DNA from 2 places in the Streptomyces sp. NPDC031111 genome. Region 1 is predicted to be linked to the other one. Evidence: riboswitches for the same ligand, from Rfam matches in the RefSeq annotation. Region 1 holds a riboswitch; the other holds the start of a gene.
What was found. A riboswitch is a leader RNA that binds a small molecule or an ion and turns the genes downstream of it on or off. The one in region 1 is predicted to bind S-adenosylmethionine.

Region 1 (7,521 bases):
GACGTCGTCCGTCTTCTTGGCGACTTCCTTGACCAGCTCGGCGCCGATCTTCTCGTACGGGTCCTCGAGCTCGATCTCCTTGGCGATGGACACACCATCGTTGGTGATCGTGGGGGCGCCCCACTTCTTCTCGAGGACGACGTTGCGGCCCTTGGGGCCGAGCGTCACCTTGACGGCGTCCGCGAGCTGGTTCATGCCGCGCTCGAGGCCGCGCCGCGCCTCCTCGTCGAACGCGATGATCTTGGCCATGTGAAGTGGTCCCTCCAGGACTGGGGGTGATTCCTTCGGACCGCGCCCGCGCCCGCGACGGACGGCTCGCCGGCCCCGTGGTTCCTTGCCCCACACGACCCGCGGGCCTCACCGACCCGGTCCTTACGTTGTCACTCTCACCTTCAGAGTGCTAACGCCAATGATTAGCACTCGACCCATGCGAGTGCAAGCGCCTCCGGGTAGTCCGGGGGCGCGCTCCGCCGCACGCGAACACCCGCCGTGCGCCCGCGCGGGCACGGCGAAGGGCCCGCACCCCGGGAGGTGCGGGCCCTTCGTCAGCAGAAGATGCTTGCGGCTGGTAGCGCGTTCAGGCGGTGACGCGAACCATGTCGGCCTGCGGGCCCTTCTGGCCCTGCGAGATCTCGAACTCGACCCGCTGGCCCTCTTCAAGGGTGCGGTAGCCGTCCATCTGGATCGCGCTGTAGTGGACGAAAACATCCGCACCACCGTCGACCGCGATGAAGCCGTACCCCTTCTCCGCGTTGAACCACTTGACGGTGCCCTGAGCCATGCCTAACTCCCCTATTACTGGCCCTTGCACAGATCCACACTTCGCGGATCCGGGTCAGACCTCACCCCCCAACGGTTGGGGGCGTGCGCCGGAACGCGTCGACCGCGGCTGAATGTATCTGTCCAACTGCCGTCTGCAACAGGTCAATCGGACGAGAAATCTGGACGACACCGGTCCGGAATGTGGCGAGAATTCCTATGAATTCAGGGCAAGTCGGGCCACACAAAGGTCACAAAAGCCGCGAAAGGCGCCCACACTTTGGCTACATCCAGTCGGGCGTGCGGCAGGAATTAGTGTTTCCGATCAGTGGATCGGGAGCGCGTTCCCCAACTCTACCGCGCTCAATCCCATGGAATTGCCCCCTCCGCTTCTCTCACGGAGGGGGCAATGTCCCAAACGCTCGGTAACCGTCATTACCGAAGGTAATGATCAGCCGCCGGCAACCGCCGGAATGATGGAGACGCCGGCCCCGTCCGGGGTGGCCGTCTCGAGCCCCTGCTCGAACCGCACGTCGTCGTCATTGACGTAGACGTTCACGAACCGACGCAACTTGCCCTGATCGTCCAGAACCCGGGCGGCGATCCCGGTGTGGTTCTTCTCCAGATCCGAGATGACCTCCCCAAGGGTCGCCCCCTCGGCACTCACCTCGGCCTGCCCACCGGTGTAGGTACGCAGAATGGTAGGAATCCGAACAGTAACGCTCACAACAAAACCTCCGGTCAGGACAACACCCTCAGGGGCGCGGGGAACTGCGCGACCAGCCCCCACCGGCCCGCAGCCGAACGACACTCAGACAAGCCCAGCTTCACGGAACGACTCAAGGTTGGGACGAATCGTCGCGGTCAACCCCGTGCCGGCCACGGCGTCCAGCGTCTTCAGACCATCCCCCGTGTTGAGCACAACGGTGGTCAAAGACGGATCGAGCGCCCCGCTCTCCAGCAGCTTCTTCGTCACGCCCACCGTGACACCCCCCGCGGTCTCCGCGAAGATCCCCTCCGTGCGCGCCAGCAGCCCGATCGCCTCGACGACCTGCTCGTCGTTCACGTCCTCCACCGCACCGCCCGTGCGACGCGCGATGTCCAGGACGTACGGCCCGTCCGCCGGGTTGCCGATCGCCAGCGACTTGGCGATCGTGTTCGGCTTCTGCGGGCGTACGACGTCGTGACCGGCCTTGTACGCCGTGGACACCGGCGAGCAGCCCTCCGCCTGCGCGCCGAATATCTTGTACGGCTTGTCCTCGACCAGGCCGAGCTTGATCAGCTCCTGGAGCCCCTTGTCGATCTTCGTGAGCTGCGAGCCGGACGCGATCGGGACGACGATCTGGTCGGGCAGCCGCCATCCCAGCTGCTCGCAGATCTCGTACGCGAGGGTCTTCGACCCCTCGGCGTAGTACGGCCGCAGGTTGACGTTGACGAAGCCCCAGCCCTCGCCGGCCGGGTCGCCGATCAGCTCGGAGCAGAAGCGGTTCACGTCGTCGTAGTTGCCCTCGATGCCGACGAGTTCACCGCCGTAGACGGCGGCCATGACGACCTTGCCCTGCTCCAGGTCGTGCGGGATGAACACGCAGGAGCGGAAGCCGGCCCGCGCGGCGGCGGCACCGACCGCGCCGGCGAGGTTGCCGGTGGAGGAGCAGGACAGGGTGGTGAAGCCGAACGCGCGGGCGGCCTCGATGGCCTGGGCGACGACGCGGTCCTTGAAGGAGTGCGTCGGGTTGCCGGAGTCGTCCTTGACGAACAGCTTGCCGGCGTCGACGCCGAGCTCACGGGCGAGGTTGTCGGCCTGGACGAGCTTGGTCCAGCCGGGGTTGAGGTTCGGCTTGCCGGCCACGTCCGCCGGGACGGGCAGCAGGGGGGCGTAGCGCCAGATGTTCGCGGGTCCCGCCTCGATCCGCTTGCGGAGCTCCTCGGTGTCGTAGGCCGAGAAGTCGTAGGCGATCTCCAGCGGGCCGAAACACTCCTCGCAGGCGAAGACGGGGCCGAGGGGGACGCGGTGACCGCATTCGCGGCAGGAGAGTGCCGCGGCGGGGCCGAGGTCCACTGCGGAATCGGTGGTGCTTGCAACAGTCTGCACAGCCATGGAGGCGAGGCCCTTTCTCCTCATCTTCCTCACGACGCATCTCGCCGTGAGACGGATTTGGCACCTTCCCTAGCCGGGAGCCTCGCCACGTCCGTGTGACAAGAACCGACTGGAGGGTTGCCGGGGCTTCATCGGGCCGTATCCCTCTGCCCCTCTGGATGAGCGGTGTTCAGTTGTCCGCGCGGTGACCCCGGCATGCGATGGTCATCGGCGTTGTTCAAGACTGTAACCGACGGCCTGCATGGTTGAGATAGTCGTCCGTACCGCGAGATGGATCACAGGCCAGTGAGGAGCCGGGCACCGTGCTGGAAGAAGTCGAGCGCTGGCTGATCGACCGCTCCTGGTCCGCGGCCGACCGACCGCTCCACCGGATCCTGGCGGCGAAGCGCGCCACGGGACAGACGGTGAGCGTGGTGCTGCCCGCGCTCAACGAGGAGGCGACGGTCGGCGACATCGTGTCGGTCATCCGGCACGACCTGGTGGTCCAGGTGCCGCTGGTCGACGAGGTGGTGGTGGTCGACTCGGGCTCGACCGACCGTACGGCCGAGGCGGCCGCCGCGGCGGGCGCGACCGTGGTGCACCGGGACACGATCCTGCCGCGGCTCCCGGCGGTGCCCGGCAAGGGCGAGGTGCTGTGGCGCTCGCTGCTGGTCACGTCCGGGGACATCGTGTGCTTCGTCGATGCTGACCTGCGGGAGTTCTCGTCCGACTTCGTCTCCGGCATCGTCGGCCCGCTGCTCACCGAACCGGACGTCCAGCTGGTCAAGGCCATGTACGACCGGCCCCTGGGCTCGGCGGCCGGTCAGGGCGGCCGGGTCACGGAGCTGATGGCCCGACCTCTGCTGAACATGCACTGGCCCCAGCTGGCCGGCTTCGTCCAGCCGCTCGGCGGCGAGTACGCGGCCCGCCGCTCCCTCCTCGAGCAGCTCCCCTTCCCGGTCGGTTACGGCGTCGAGCTCGGCATGCTCGTCGACGCCCTGCACCTGGTCGGCCTGGACGCCCTCGCCCAGGTCGACGTCGGCGTGCGCAGGCACCGCCACCAGGACGGCCAGGCCCTCGGCCGCATGGCCGCCGCCATCTACCGCACCGCCCAGCTCCGTCTGGCCCGCGGCCATCTGATCAGGCCCTCCCTGACCCAGTTCGAACGCGCGGGCGACAACTTCGAACCGCGTACGTACTCCGTCGACACGGAGGAACGGCCGCCGATGACGGAGATCGCGGAGTACCAGGCGCGGCGGGTGGCGTGACCTCACCCGTATACGGCCGAACCGTGCGTTTGAGCCCTCCGGGGCCGGGCTAGGTTGAGGCGTATGGCTGTCACGCAGGCTGCTCAGGGTGCTCAGGTGCTGGTCGCGTCGAATCGCGGGCCCGTTTCGTACACGGCGGCGGACGACGGTTCGCTGCGCGCCAAACGGGGCGGCGGCGGGCTGGTGTCCGGGCTGTCGGCGATCGGACCGGAGGCGGGGGCGCTCTGGGTGTGCTCCGCGCTGTCCGACGGTGACCGCGAGGCCGTACGGCGCGGCGCCGGCGAGGACGGCGTGCGGATGCTGGACATCCCGGCGGACGTGCACGCGGACGCGTACAACGGGATCGCCAACTCGGTGCTGTGGTTCGTGCACCACATGCTGTACCAGACGCCGCTGGAGCCGGTCTTCGACGCGGAGTTCCGCCGCCAGTGGGCGTCCTACGAGACCTACAACCGCGCGTTCGCCGAGGCGCTGGCCGAGGAGGCGGCGCCGGGTGCCGCGGTGCTGGTGCAGGACTACCACCTGACGCTGGTCCCCGGGATGCTCCGGGAGCTCCGCCCCGACCTGCGCATCGGCCACTTCTCGCACACGCCGTGGGCGCCGCCGGAGTACTTCCGGATGCTGCCCGACGACATCGCCGGGCAGGTGCTGCGCGGGATGCTCGGCGCCGACCGGCTCGGCTTCCTCACCCACCGCTGGGCGGACGCGTTCACCGCGTGCTGCGAGCGGTTCGCCGGCGGACTGGGCGACACCCGGGTGGGGGTGCACGGGCTGGGCGCCGACGCGGACTTCCTGCGCGCCCGGTCCCACGAGGCGGACGTCGAGGAGCGGATGGCCGCGCTGCGCGAGGAGATCGGCGCGGCCCCCGACGGCGGCGCCCGCAGGACGATCGTCCGGGTCGACCGGACCGAGCTGTCGAAGAACATCGTGCGGGGCCTGCTGGCGTACCGGCAGCTCCTGGACGACCACCCCGAGTGGCGCGAGCGCGTCGTGCACGTCGCCTTCGCCTACCCCTCCCGGCAGGATCTCGCCGTGTACCGCGACTACACCGCCGAGGTGCAGCGGGTCGCGGAGGAGATCAACGAGCGGTACGGGACGCCGGGCTGGCGGCCGGTCGTCCTGCACGTGAAGGACGACTTCGCGCGCTCGCTCGCCGCGTACCGGCTGGCGGACGTGGCGCTCGTCAACCCGATCCGCGACGGCATGAACCTGGTCGCCAAGGAGGTCCCCGTCGTCTCCGACGCGGGCTGCGCGCTGGTGCTGTCGCGGGAGGCGGGCGCCCACGAGGAGCTGGGCGAGGACGCGCTCACGGTCAACCCGTACGACACCGTGGACACCGCCCGCGCCCTGCACGAGGCCCTGACGCTGGGCCCGGAGGAACGCGCCGACCGGAGCAAGCGCCTGGCCGCGGCGGCGACCGCGCTGCCGCCGGCGCGGTGGTTCCTGGAGCAGCTGGAGGCGCTGCGGGACGGAACGCCCGGGTGACCGGTATGGCCGGTCGGACAGGCGTGCGCGGGCGCCGGCGCGGATAGGTTGGGCGTATGGGCAGCCATACGGATTCCACGGACCCGAACGCCTTGGACACCCTCACCTCGCGGGCCGGGCGGGAAGGGCTGGACGCCCTTCTCGCACGGCCGGGGAAGGCGCTGATCGGGCTCGACTTCGACGGAACGCTCGCGCCGATCGTGGCCGATCCCGAGCAGGCCCGCGCGCACCCGGACGCGGTTCCGGCACTCGCCTCGCTCGCGCCGAAGGTGGCCTCGGTGGCGGTCGTCACCGGCCGGCCGGCGGGTGTCGCGGTGCGGCACGGCGGTTTCGCGGGCGTCCCCGGACTGGATCACCTCGTCGTTCTCGGCCATTACGGCGCCGAGCGCTGGGAGGCCGTCACCGGTACGGTCACCGCGCCCGCCCCGCACCCCGGTGTGGCCGCCGCCCGCGCGGAACTGCCGGGGCTGCTGGACCGGGTCGGCGCGTGGCAGGGCACGTGGATCGAGGAGAAGGGCGGGCGGGCGGTGGCGGTCCACACGCGCCGGGCCACCGATCCGCAGGCCGCGTTCGAGGCCCTGCGCGAGCCGCTGGCCGGGCTCGCCGCTCGGCACGGGCTGATCGTCGAGCCCGGTCGCATGGTGCTGGAGCTGCGGCCGCCGGGGATGGACAAGGGGGTCGCGTTGTCGGAGTACGCGCGGGAGATCGGGGCGGAGTCGGTTCTGTACGCCGGTGACGACTTGGGCGATCTCGCCGCGTACACGGCCGTCGACAAGCTCCGCTCCGCGGGCGTTCCTGGGTTGCTGGTGTGCAGCGGCAGTGACGAGGTCGCGGAGCTGCGGGAGCGGGCGGACGTGGTGGTCGACGGGCCGTCGGGGGTCGTACGGCTGCTGCGGGAGCTGGCGGGGCGGATGGCCTGACGGGGTTTTTTCGCCCCCGCCGCCCCTTCCCGTCCCGACCCCGGGCCGGAGGGGCTGAGTAGTTCAGCCCGTCCGGCGTTTGAGGACGAGGCCCGAAGGGCCGAAGGGGGGTCTGGGGGCGCAGCCCCCAGGGACGGGAATGGGAAGGGGCGGCGGGGGCGATCAACGTTCCGAGCGGCGGGTCTCCCGCACACGGCGGAGGCGGTTGACCGTGGCCGGGTCGTGGGCCAGGGCGCGGGGGTCGTCGAGGAGGGCGTTGAGGAGCTGGTAGTAGCGCACGGGTGCGAGCCCCAGTTGCTCGCGGATCGCGCGTTCCTTCGCACCGGGCCCGGAGAACCCCCGGCGCTCCAGAGCGAGAATGTCCCGCTCCCGCCGCCCCAGCCCGCCCGCCTCGTCCCCCATGTCCATGCCCCGCAGGCTACTCCGCGGCCTCGGCACGCGTCGCCGTCGCCTGGAGCCCACCGAGGACGCCCGCAGGGCTGCCGCTCGGGGCGACCGCCTTGCCGATCTGCTTCTTCACCGCCGCGTTGACCGCCGCCCAGGACGTGTTGCCGACCGGGTAGAGCTCCGAGGTGGCCAGCTGGTCGAGGAACGGCTTGAGGTCCTTGTCCTGGTCGGACGCGGCCATCGCCCGGGACGCGGAGGTGGTGACCGGCAGCAGGTCGTACTCGCGGGAGAAGCCGAGCACGTTCTCCTCGCTGTAGACGAAGTCGAGGAAGTCGCCGACCTCGTCGCGGTGGCCGTTCTCCTTGAAGGCCATCATCCAGTCGGCGACGCCGAGCGTGGCCGGGCTCTCGCCCTCGGCCCCCGGCGTCGGCACCATGCCGAACTCCACGCCCTTCTTCTCCGCCATCTCCATCAGCGAGGGATGCCCGTTGAGCATGCCGACCTCACCGGCGGCGAACGCCTCGAACGCGTCGGCCCGGTTCAGCTTGCCGGGCGCGACGGGACCGGTCAGGCCCTTGCCCACCAGCTCGTCCTTCAGCCAGGCGAAGGTCTCGACGTTCGACGC
Region 2 (7,521 bases), on a different contig from region 1:
GGGTGGGCCATCCGGGCAGTACAGGAGGGGCGAACACACCGAACGGCACCCCCCGGAGTGAGGGCGGGATAAGCGACCGACATAATGTCGGTCGTGGCGACAGCAACGACAGTAGATACCGGGCACGCGCACCCGTCGGTCAACCGACCGAACCTCACCAGCGTCGGAACCATCATCTGGCTGAGTTCCGAGCTGATGTTCTTCGCGGCCCTCTTCGCGATGTACTTCACCCTGCGATCGGTGACCGGACCCGACTTCTGGTCGGAGAAGGCCGACACCCTGAACTTCCCGTTCTCGGCGACGAACACCACGATCCTGGTGCTCTCCTCCCTCACCTGCCAGCTCGGCGTCTTCGCCGCCGAGCGCGGTGACGTGAAGAAGCTCCGGATGTGGTTCATCGTCACGTTCATCATGGGCGCGGTCTTCATCGGCGGTCAGGTCTTCGAGTACACCGAGCTGGTCAAGCACGAGGGCCTGTCCCTCTCCTCCGACCCGTACGGCTCGGTGTTCTACCTGACCACCGGCTTCCACGGCCTGCACGTGACGGGCGGTCTCATCGCCTTCCTGCTGGTCCTGGGCCGGACCTACGCGGCCCGGAGGTTCACCCACGAGCAGGCGACCGCGGCCATCGTCGTGTCCTACTACTGGCACTTCGTCGATGTCGTCTGGATCGGCCTCTTCGCCACGATCTACATGATCAAGTAGCAGCCGGGCCCACATCCGCGCGCGCTCCTCCGAGCGCACCAACCAGAAGCATCGACGCAGAAGATCCTGACACCGGGGTAATCCGTGAAAAAGCTCTCCGCACGACGACGCCATCCGCTGGCGGCGCTCGTCGTCCTACTCCTCGCGCTGGCATGCACCGGGGGGCTGTACGCCGTGTTCGCACCCGCGGACAAGGCGCAGGCCGACGAAACCGCCCAGTCCCTCACCATCGAGGAGGGCAAGAAGCTCTACTCGGTGGGCTGCGCCAGCTGCCACGGCACCGGCGGTCAGGGCACGTCCGACGGCCCGAGCCTGGTGGGCGTGGGCGCCGCGGCCGTGGACTTCCAGGTGAGCACCGGCCGTATGCCGGCCGCCACCTCGCAGGGCGCGCAGGTCCCCCGCAAGAAGGCCGTCTACACCCAGGCCGAGATCGACCAGCTGGCGGCGTACATCGCCTCCCTGGGCGCCGGCCCGGCCGTCCCCACCGCGGAGCAGTACGGCCCCGAGGGCGCCGACATCGCCAAGGGCGGTGAACTGTTCCGCAACAACTGCGCCCAGTGCCACAACTTCACCGGCAAGGGCGGTGCGCTCACGCACGGCAAGTACGCCCCGACCCTTGAGGACGTCGCCCCCAAGCACATCTACGAGGCCATGCTCACCGGCCCGCAGAACATGCCCTCCTTCCCCGACAGCACGCTGTCGGAGCAGAACAAGAAGGACATCATCGCGTACCTGCACGCGGTCAACGGCGAAGAGACCGAGAGCCCCGGCGGCCTCGAGCTGGGCGGCCTCGGCCCGGTCTCGGAGGGTCTGTTCGCGTGGGTCTTCGGACTGGGCGCGCTGATCGCGGTCGCCGTCTGGGTCGCCGCTCGGACCGCAAAGGCCAAGAAGTCATGAGTAGCCAAGACATTCCCGAAGAGAACCTGCCCGCAGCGCAGGACACCGCCCTCGGCGCCGTGAAGCCGGCGGACGAGAAGAACCCGTTCGCCGACCCGGGCCTGCCGCCCCACGAGCACCGGATCCAGGACATCGACGAGCGGGCCGCCAAGCGGTCCGAGCGCACGGTCGCCCTGCTGTTCGTGCTGTCGATGCTGGCCACCGTCGGCTTCATCGCCGCGTACGTGACGATCCCGGTCGACCAGTCGGTCTACATCTTCCCGATCGGTCACATCAGCGCGCTGAACTTCGCGCTGGGCATGACCCTCGGTGTCGCCCTGTTCGCCATCGGCGCCGGCGCGGTCCACTGGGCCCGCACGCTGATGTCGGACAACGAGATCGCCGACGAGCGTCACCCGATCGAGGCCTCCCCGGAGGTCCGGGCGAAGGTCATGGACGACTTCCGCCAGGGCGCCAAGGAGTCGGTGCTCGGCCGGCGCAAGCTGATCCGCAACACGATGTTCGGCGCGCTCGCCCTGTTCCCGCTCTCCGGCGTGGTGCTGCTGCGCGACCTCGGGCCGCTGCCCGGGACCAAGCTGCGCCACACGCTGTGGTCCAAGGGCAAGCTGCTCGTCAACATGAACACCAACGAGCCGCTGCGGCCGTCCGACCTCATCGTGGGCTCGCTGACCTTCGCCAAGCCCGAGGGCCTGGAGGAGCACGACCACGGTTTCCAGACGGAGATCGCCAAGGCCGCCCTGATGCTGGTCCGTATCCAGCCGGACGACATCAAGGACAAGCGCTCGCTCGAGTGGTCGCACGAGGGCATCCTGGCGTACTCGAAGATCTGCACCCACGTCGGTTGCCCGATCTCCCTGTACGAGCAGCAGACGCACCACGCCCTGTGCCCCTGCCACCAGTCCACCTTCGACCTTTCCGACGGGGCCAAGGTCATCTTCGGTCCCGCCGGTCACGCCCTGCCGCAGTTGCGCATCGGCGTGAACGACGAGGGCTACCTCGAAGCGCTCGGCGACTTCGACGAGCCCGTCGGTCCTGCCTTCTGGGAGCGCGGATGAGTACGACAACGACCCCCGAGTCCCGCTCGCGCGGGAAGGCACCGGCCGGCGAACGCGTCGCCGACTGGGCGGACGGCCGGCTGGGGATCTACTCCCTGGCCAAGGCCAACATGCGGAAGATCTTCCCCGACCACTGGTCGTTCATGCTGGGTGAGGTCTGCCTCTACAGCTTCCTCATCATCATCCTCACGGGTGTGTACCTGACGCTGTTCTTCCACCCGTCGATGAACGAGGTGGAGTACCACGGCAGCTACGTCCCGCTCCAGGGCCAGCTGATGAGTGAGGCCTACAAGTCGACGCTGGACATCAGCTTCGACGTCCGCGGTGGTCTGCTCATCCGGCAGATCCACCACTGGGCCGCGCTGGTCTTCCTGGCCGGCATGTTCGTGCACATGATGCGCGTGTTCTTCACCGGCGCGTTCCGCAAGCCGCGTGAGATCAACTGGCTGTTCGGCTTCCTGCTGTTCGTCCTGGGCATGTTCACCGGCTTCACCGGTTACTCGCTCCCGGACGACCTGCTCTCCGGCACCGGTATCCGCTTCATGGAGGGCGCGATCCTGTCCGTGCCGATCGTGGGCACGTACATCTCGTTCTTCCTGTTCGGCGGCGAGTTCCCCGGCGACGACTTCGTGGCCAGGTTCTTCTCGATCCACGTCCTGCTGCTGCCGGGCATCATGCTCGGCCTCGTGGTGGCGCACCTGATCCTGGTCTTCTACCACAAGCACACGCAGTTCGCGGGTCCCGGCAAGACCAACAAGAACGTCGTCGGCATGCCGCTGCTGCCGGTGTACATGGCCAAGGCCGGAGGCTTCTTCTTCCTGGTCTTCGGTGTGCTCGCGGCCATCTCGGCGATCGCCACGATCAACCCGATCTGGGCCCTGGGCCCGTACCGGCCGGACATGGTCTCCACCGGCGCCCAGCCCGACTGGTACATGGGCTTCTCCGAGGGCCTGATCCGTGTGATGCCGGGCTGGGAGATCAACTTCTGGGGTCACACGCTCGTCCTGGGCGTGTTCGTCCCGCTGATCATCTTCCCGCTGGTCCTGGTGTCGATCGCGGTGTACCCGTTCATCGAGTCCTGGGTCACCGGCGACAAGCGCGAGCACCACATCCTGGACCGCCCGCGCAACGCCCCGACGCGCACCGCCTTCGGCGTCGCCTGGATCACGTGGTACTTCGTGCTCCTCGTCGGTGGTGGCAACGACCTGTGGGCCACGCACTTCCACCTGTCGATCAACGCCATCACCTGGTTCGTGCGGATCGCGTTCTTCGTGGCGCCGGTCCTGGCGTTCATCGTCACCAAGCGGATCTGCCTCGGCCTCCAGCGCCGCGACAAGGACAAGGTGCTGCACGGCCGTGAGTCGGGCATCATCAAGCGCCTGCCGCACGGTGAGTTCATCGAGGTCCACGAGCCGCTCAGCCAGGAGCAGCTGCACACCCTCACCGCGCACGAGCAGTACAAGCCGGTCGAGATCGGCCCGACGGTCGACGAGAACGGCGTCCGCCGCAAGGTGAAGGCGACGGAGAAGCTGCGCGCCAAGCTGAGCAAGGGCTACTACGGCGAGGAATCCCAGATCCCGAAGCCGACCGTCGAGGAGTACAAGGAGATCACGAGCGGCCACGGCCACCACTGATCATCCGCCTCAGTCGCCACACGACGGCGAAGGGCCCCCGTCCGTTCTGCGGACGGGGGCCCTTCGCCGTCCCCGGAGCTGGATAGGGTGGTGCCCGGGACCTTTCCGGGCTCCCCACGACCCTTCTACGACCATCAGGAGCGGCTATGAGCGCTGTGACCCCCGCTGGAGGCGACACCGCGGCGGGCCGCTCCTGGCCCGCCCTGCTGAACGGACTGCTGGACGGCCGGGACCTGTCCGCCGACGACACCGCCTGGGCGATGGACCTGATCATGCGGGGCGAGGCGACCGACGCGCAGATCGCCGGGTTCGCGGTGTCCCTGCGGGCCAAGGGCGAGACCGTCGAGGAGATCACCGGCTGCGTACGGGCGCTGTACGACCACGCCAACGTGATCGAGGTTCCGGGCGCCACGGTCGACATCGTCGGTACCGGCGGGGACGGCGCCAAGACGGTGAACATCTCCACGATGTCCTCGATCGTGGTGGCCGGCACCGGCGCGAAGGTCGTCAAGCACGGCAACCGGGCAGCGTCCTCCGCGTCCGGCGCCTCCGATGTCCTGGAGAAGCTCGGCGTCAATCTGGAGCTGACACCGAAGCGGGTGGCCGAGGTCGCCGAGGAGGCCGGGATCACCTTCTGCTTCGCGGTGAAGTTCCACCCGGCGCTGCGCCATGTGGCCGCCGCGCGGGGCCAGCTGGGCATCCGCACGGTGTTCAACTTCCTCGGTCCGCTGGCCAACCCGGCGCGGGTCAAGGCGCAGGCGGTGGGAGTCGCCGACCCCCGTATGGCACCGATCATGGCGGGCGTCTTCGCCGAACGCGGCAACTCCACGCTGGTGTTCCGCGGCGACGACGGCCTGGACGAGCTGACGACCACCGCCACCTCCCGGGTGTGGGTGGTCCGCGACGGCAAGGTCGACGAGGAGACCTTCGACCCGCGTGACGTCGGCATCGACCTGGTGCCCGTTGAGGCCCTGCGCGGCGCCGACGCCTCCTACAACGCCGAGGTCGCCCGCCGGCTGCTGGACGGCGAGCAGGGCCCCGTACGGGACGCGGTGCTGCTGAACTCGGCGGCGGCGCTGGTCGCCCTGGAGCCGGGCTCGGGCCCCCTCACCGAGCGGATCCGCGCCGGGATGGCGAAGGCGGCCGAGGCGATCGACTCGGGTGCCGCCAAGCGCGTCCTGGACCGCTGGGTGGCCGTCACCAACGCGTAGCGACCCGACGATGTGATGTCCCGCGATCCGGACACGGGTTGCGGGACATCGATCACCTCACGTACGTTCCTTCTCAGGTCATGAGTGACAGCCATCAGGCCCCGGCCGGCTGTCCGGCAACCCTCCGTCCGTGGCGGGGTGCCCCGGGTGAAGACCAGGCCGTGAGCAGCAAGGCTCACGGCAAGCGCGGACCCCTCGCACACCAGGGGTCCTGGTCGTCGAGGAGCCTTCCGTGAGCAAGCGAATGCGCTAGGGCCTGCTGAGCCCCACCTCCGCATACCCCCTTCCTTCTTCTTTCCGCGCTTGAGCGATGTGCGCTCGCGCGGGAATTCCGCCTGCCTCACCGGGAGTTCCGTCATGTCCGTAGCCACCGTCTCAGCTGTCGCCGCCGTCTCCGCCGACCCGTCCGTCCCTGCCCCGCTGCCGGTTCTGGGCCGGGACGTCACCGTCCCGCTCGTCACCGGTGGCGAGGTCACCTACGCCGCCCTCGACTACGCGGCCAGCGCCCCCGCCCTCCAGCGGGTCTGGGACGACGTGGCCGCGTACGCGCCCTACTACGGCAGTGTCCACCGGGGTGCCGGATACCTCTCCCAGCTCTCCACCGACCTGTTCGAGAACGCCCGCCGGACCGTCGCCGAGTTCCTCGACTGCCGCACCGGTGACCAGGTGGTCTTCACCCGGTCCACCACCGACTCCCTCAACCTGCTCGCCGCCGCGCTCCCCGAAGGCTGCGAGGTGTTCGTCTTCGAGACCGAGCACCACGCCTCGCTGCTGCCCTGGCGCGAGGCGCGCGTCACCTACCTCGACGCCCCGAGCAGCCCCCGGCAGGCCGTGGAGAACCTGGAGCGCGCCCTCGCCGACCGCACCCCCCACGGCCCCGCCCTGGTGTGCGTCACCGGCGCCTCCAACGTCACCGGCGAGCTGTGGCCCGTACGGGAACTGGCCGCCGCCGCGCAGGCCCACGGCGCCCGGATCGTGCTGGACGCCGCCCAGCTCGCCCCGCACCACCCGGTGAGCGTGCGGGACCTCGACGTCGACTGGGTCGCCTTCTCCGGGCACAAGCTGTACGCCCCCTTCGGCTCCGGCGTGCTGGCCGGCCGCGCCGACTGGCTCGGGCAGGCCGAGCCGTACCTCGCCGGCGGCGGCGCCAGCCGTGCGGTCACCCGGCGCACGGACGGGGGAGTGGACGTGGAGTGGCAGGACGGTGCCGCCCGTCACGAGGCCGGCTCGCCCAACGTCATCGGCGCCCACGCCATCGCGTCGGCCTGCAAGGCGCTCACCGAGGCCGGGTTCGAGTCGCTGCTCGCCCGCGAGGAGCACCTGATCCGCGTGGTGCGCGAAGGGCTCGCGGACGTGCCCGAGGTCCGCTTCCTGTCCCTGTTCGGGGACGACGCCCCGCGGGTCGGTGTGCTCTCCTTCGTCGTCGAGGGCTGGAACAGCTCCCACTTCGCCGCGGCGCTGTCCGCCGAGTACGGGATCGGGGTACGGGACGGGCTGTTCTGCGCGCACCCGCTGGTGCGCAGGCTGCTCGGCACGGGCGGTGAGTGCGGTGCGCCCGGGGCGGCCAACGCGGTCCGGGTCAGCTTCGGCGCGGGCACGCCCGACGAGCACGTGGAGCGGTTCGTACGGGCGGTACGTGAGCTGGTACGGGACGGCGCTCGCCGCGACTGACGTTTGTCGCCCCGGCCGCCCCTTCCCATTCCCGTCCCTGGGGCTGCGCCCCCAGACCCCCTTTCGGCCCTTCGGGCCTCGTCCTCAAACGCCGGACGGGCTGAAATTCAGCCCCTCCGGCGTTTGAGGAGCGGGGGTCCGGGGGCAGCGCCCCCGGGGGACGGGAATGGGAAGGGGCGGCGGGGGCGAAATCTAGTTCCTGGCGGGCACCGGTGGCAGACGGGTGCCCAAAACGATCATGCGCAGCGCGCGTTCCGTCGCGTCGGTGAGGAGCTCCGCGCCTCGAACCAGCGCCTCCGCGAGAGCCATCGGCGCAGGCAGGATGCCATGGAAGGCATCCACCCCCGG

Region 2: another riboswitch for S-adenosylmethionine. It lies ahead of ACZ470_RS23865 (aminotransferase class V-fold PLP-dependent enzyme); the one in region 1 lies ahead of thrC (threonine synthase).

Annotation. Positions count from the first base shown of each region.
Region 1 covers NZ_JBVIGS010000009.1:142,619-150,139, reverse strand. The annotation lists gene groL (chaperonin GroEL) at 1-249, opposite strand, end outside; gene ACZ470_RS20185 (cold-shock protein) at 578-781, opposite strand; gene ACZ470_RS20180 (ubiquitin-like small modifier protein 1) at 1,211-1,486, opposite strand; gene thrC (threonine synthase) at 1,571-2,857, opposite strand; SAM riboswitch class I at 2,875-3,022, opposite strand; gene ACZ470_RS20170 (glucosyl-3-phosphoglycerate synthase) at 3,160-4,104, shown strand; gene ACZ470_RS20165 (alpha,alpha-trehalose-phosphate synthase (UDP-forming)) at 4,168-5,589, shown strand; gene otsB (trehalose-phosphatase) at 5,646-6,509, shown strand; gene ACZ470_RS20155 (DUF3263 domain-containing protein) at 6,672-6,917, opposite strand; gene ACZ470_RS20150 (extracellular solute-binding protein) at 6,928-7,521, opposite strand, start outside.
Region 2 covers NZ_JBVIGS010000011.1:278,037-285,557, reverse strand. The annotation lists gene ctaE (aa3-type cytochrome oxidase subunit III) at 85-705, shown strand; gene qcrC (cytochrome bc1 complex diheme cytochrome c subunit) at 790-1,602, shown strand; gene qcrA (cytochrome bc1 complex Rieske iron-sulfur subunit) at 1,599-2,657, shown strand; gene qcrB (cytochrome bc1 complex cytochrome b subunit) at 2,654-4,291, shown strand; gene trpD (anthranilate phosphoribosyltransferase) at 4,438-5,502, shown strand; SAM riboswitch class IV at 5,579-5,695, shown strand; gene ACZ470_RS23865 (aminotransferase class V-fold PLP-dependent enzyme) at 5,860-7,173, shown strand; gene ACZ470_RS23860 (glycerate kinase) at 7,366-7,521, opposite strand, start outside.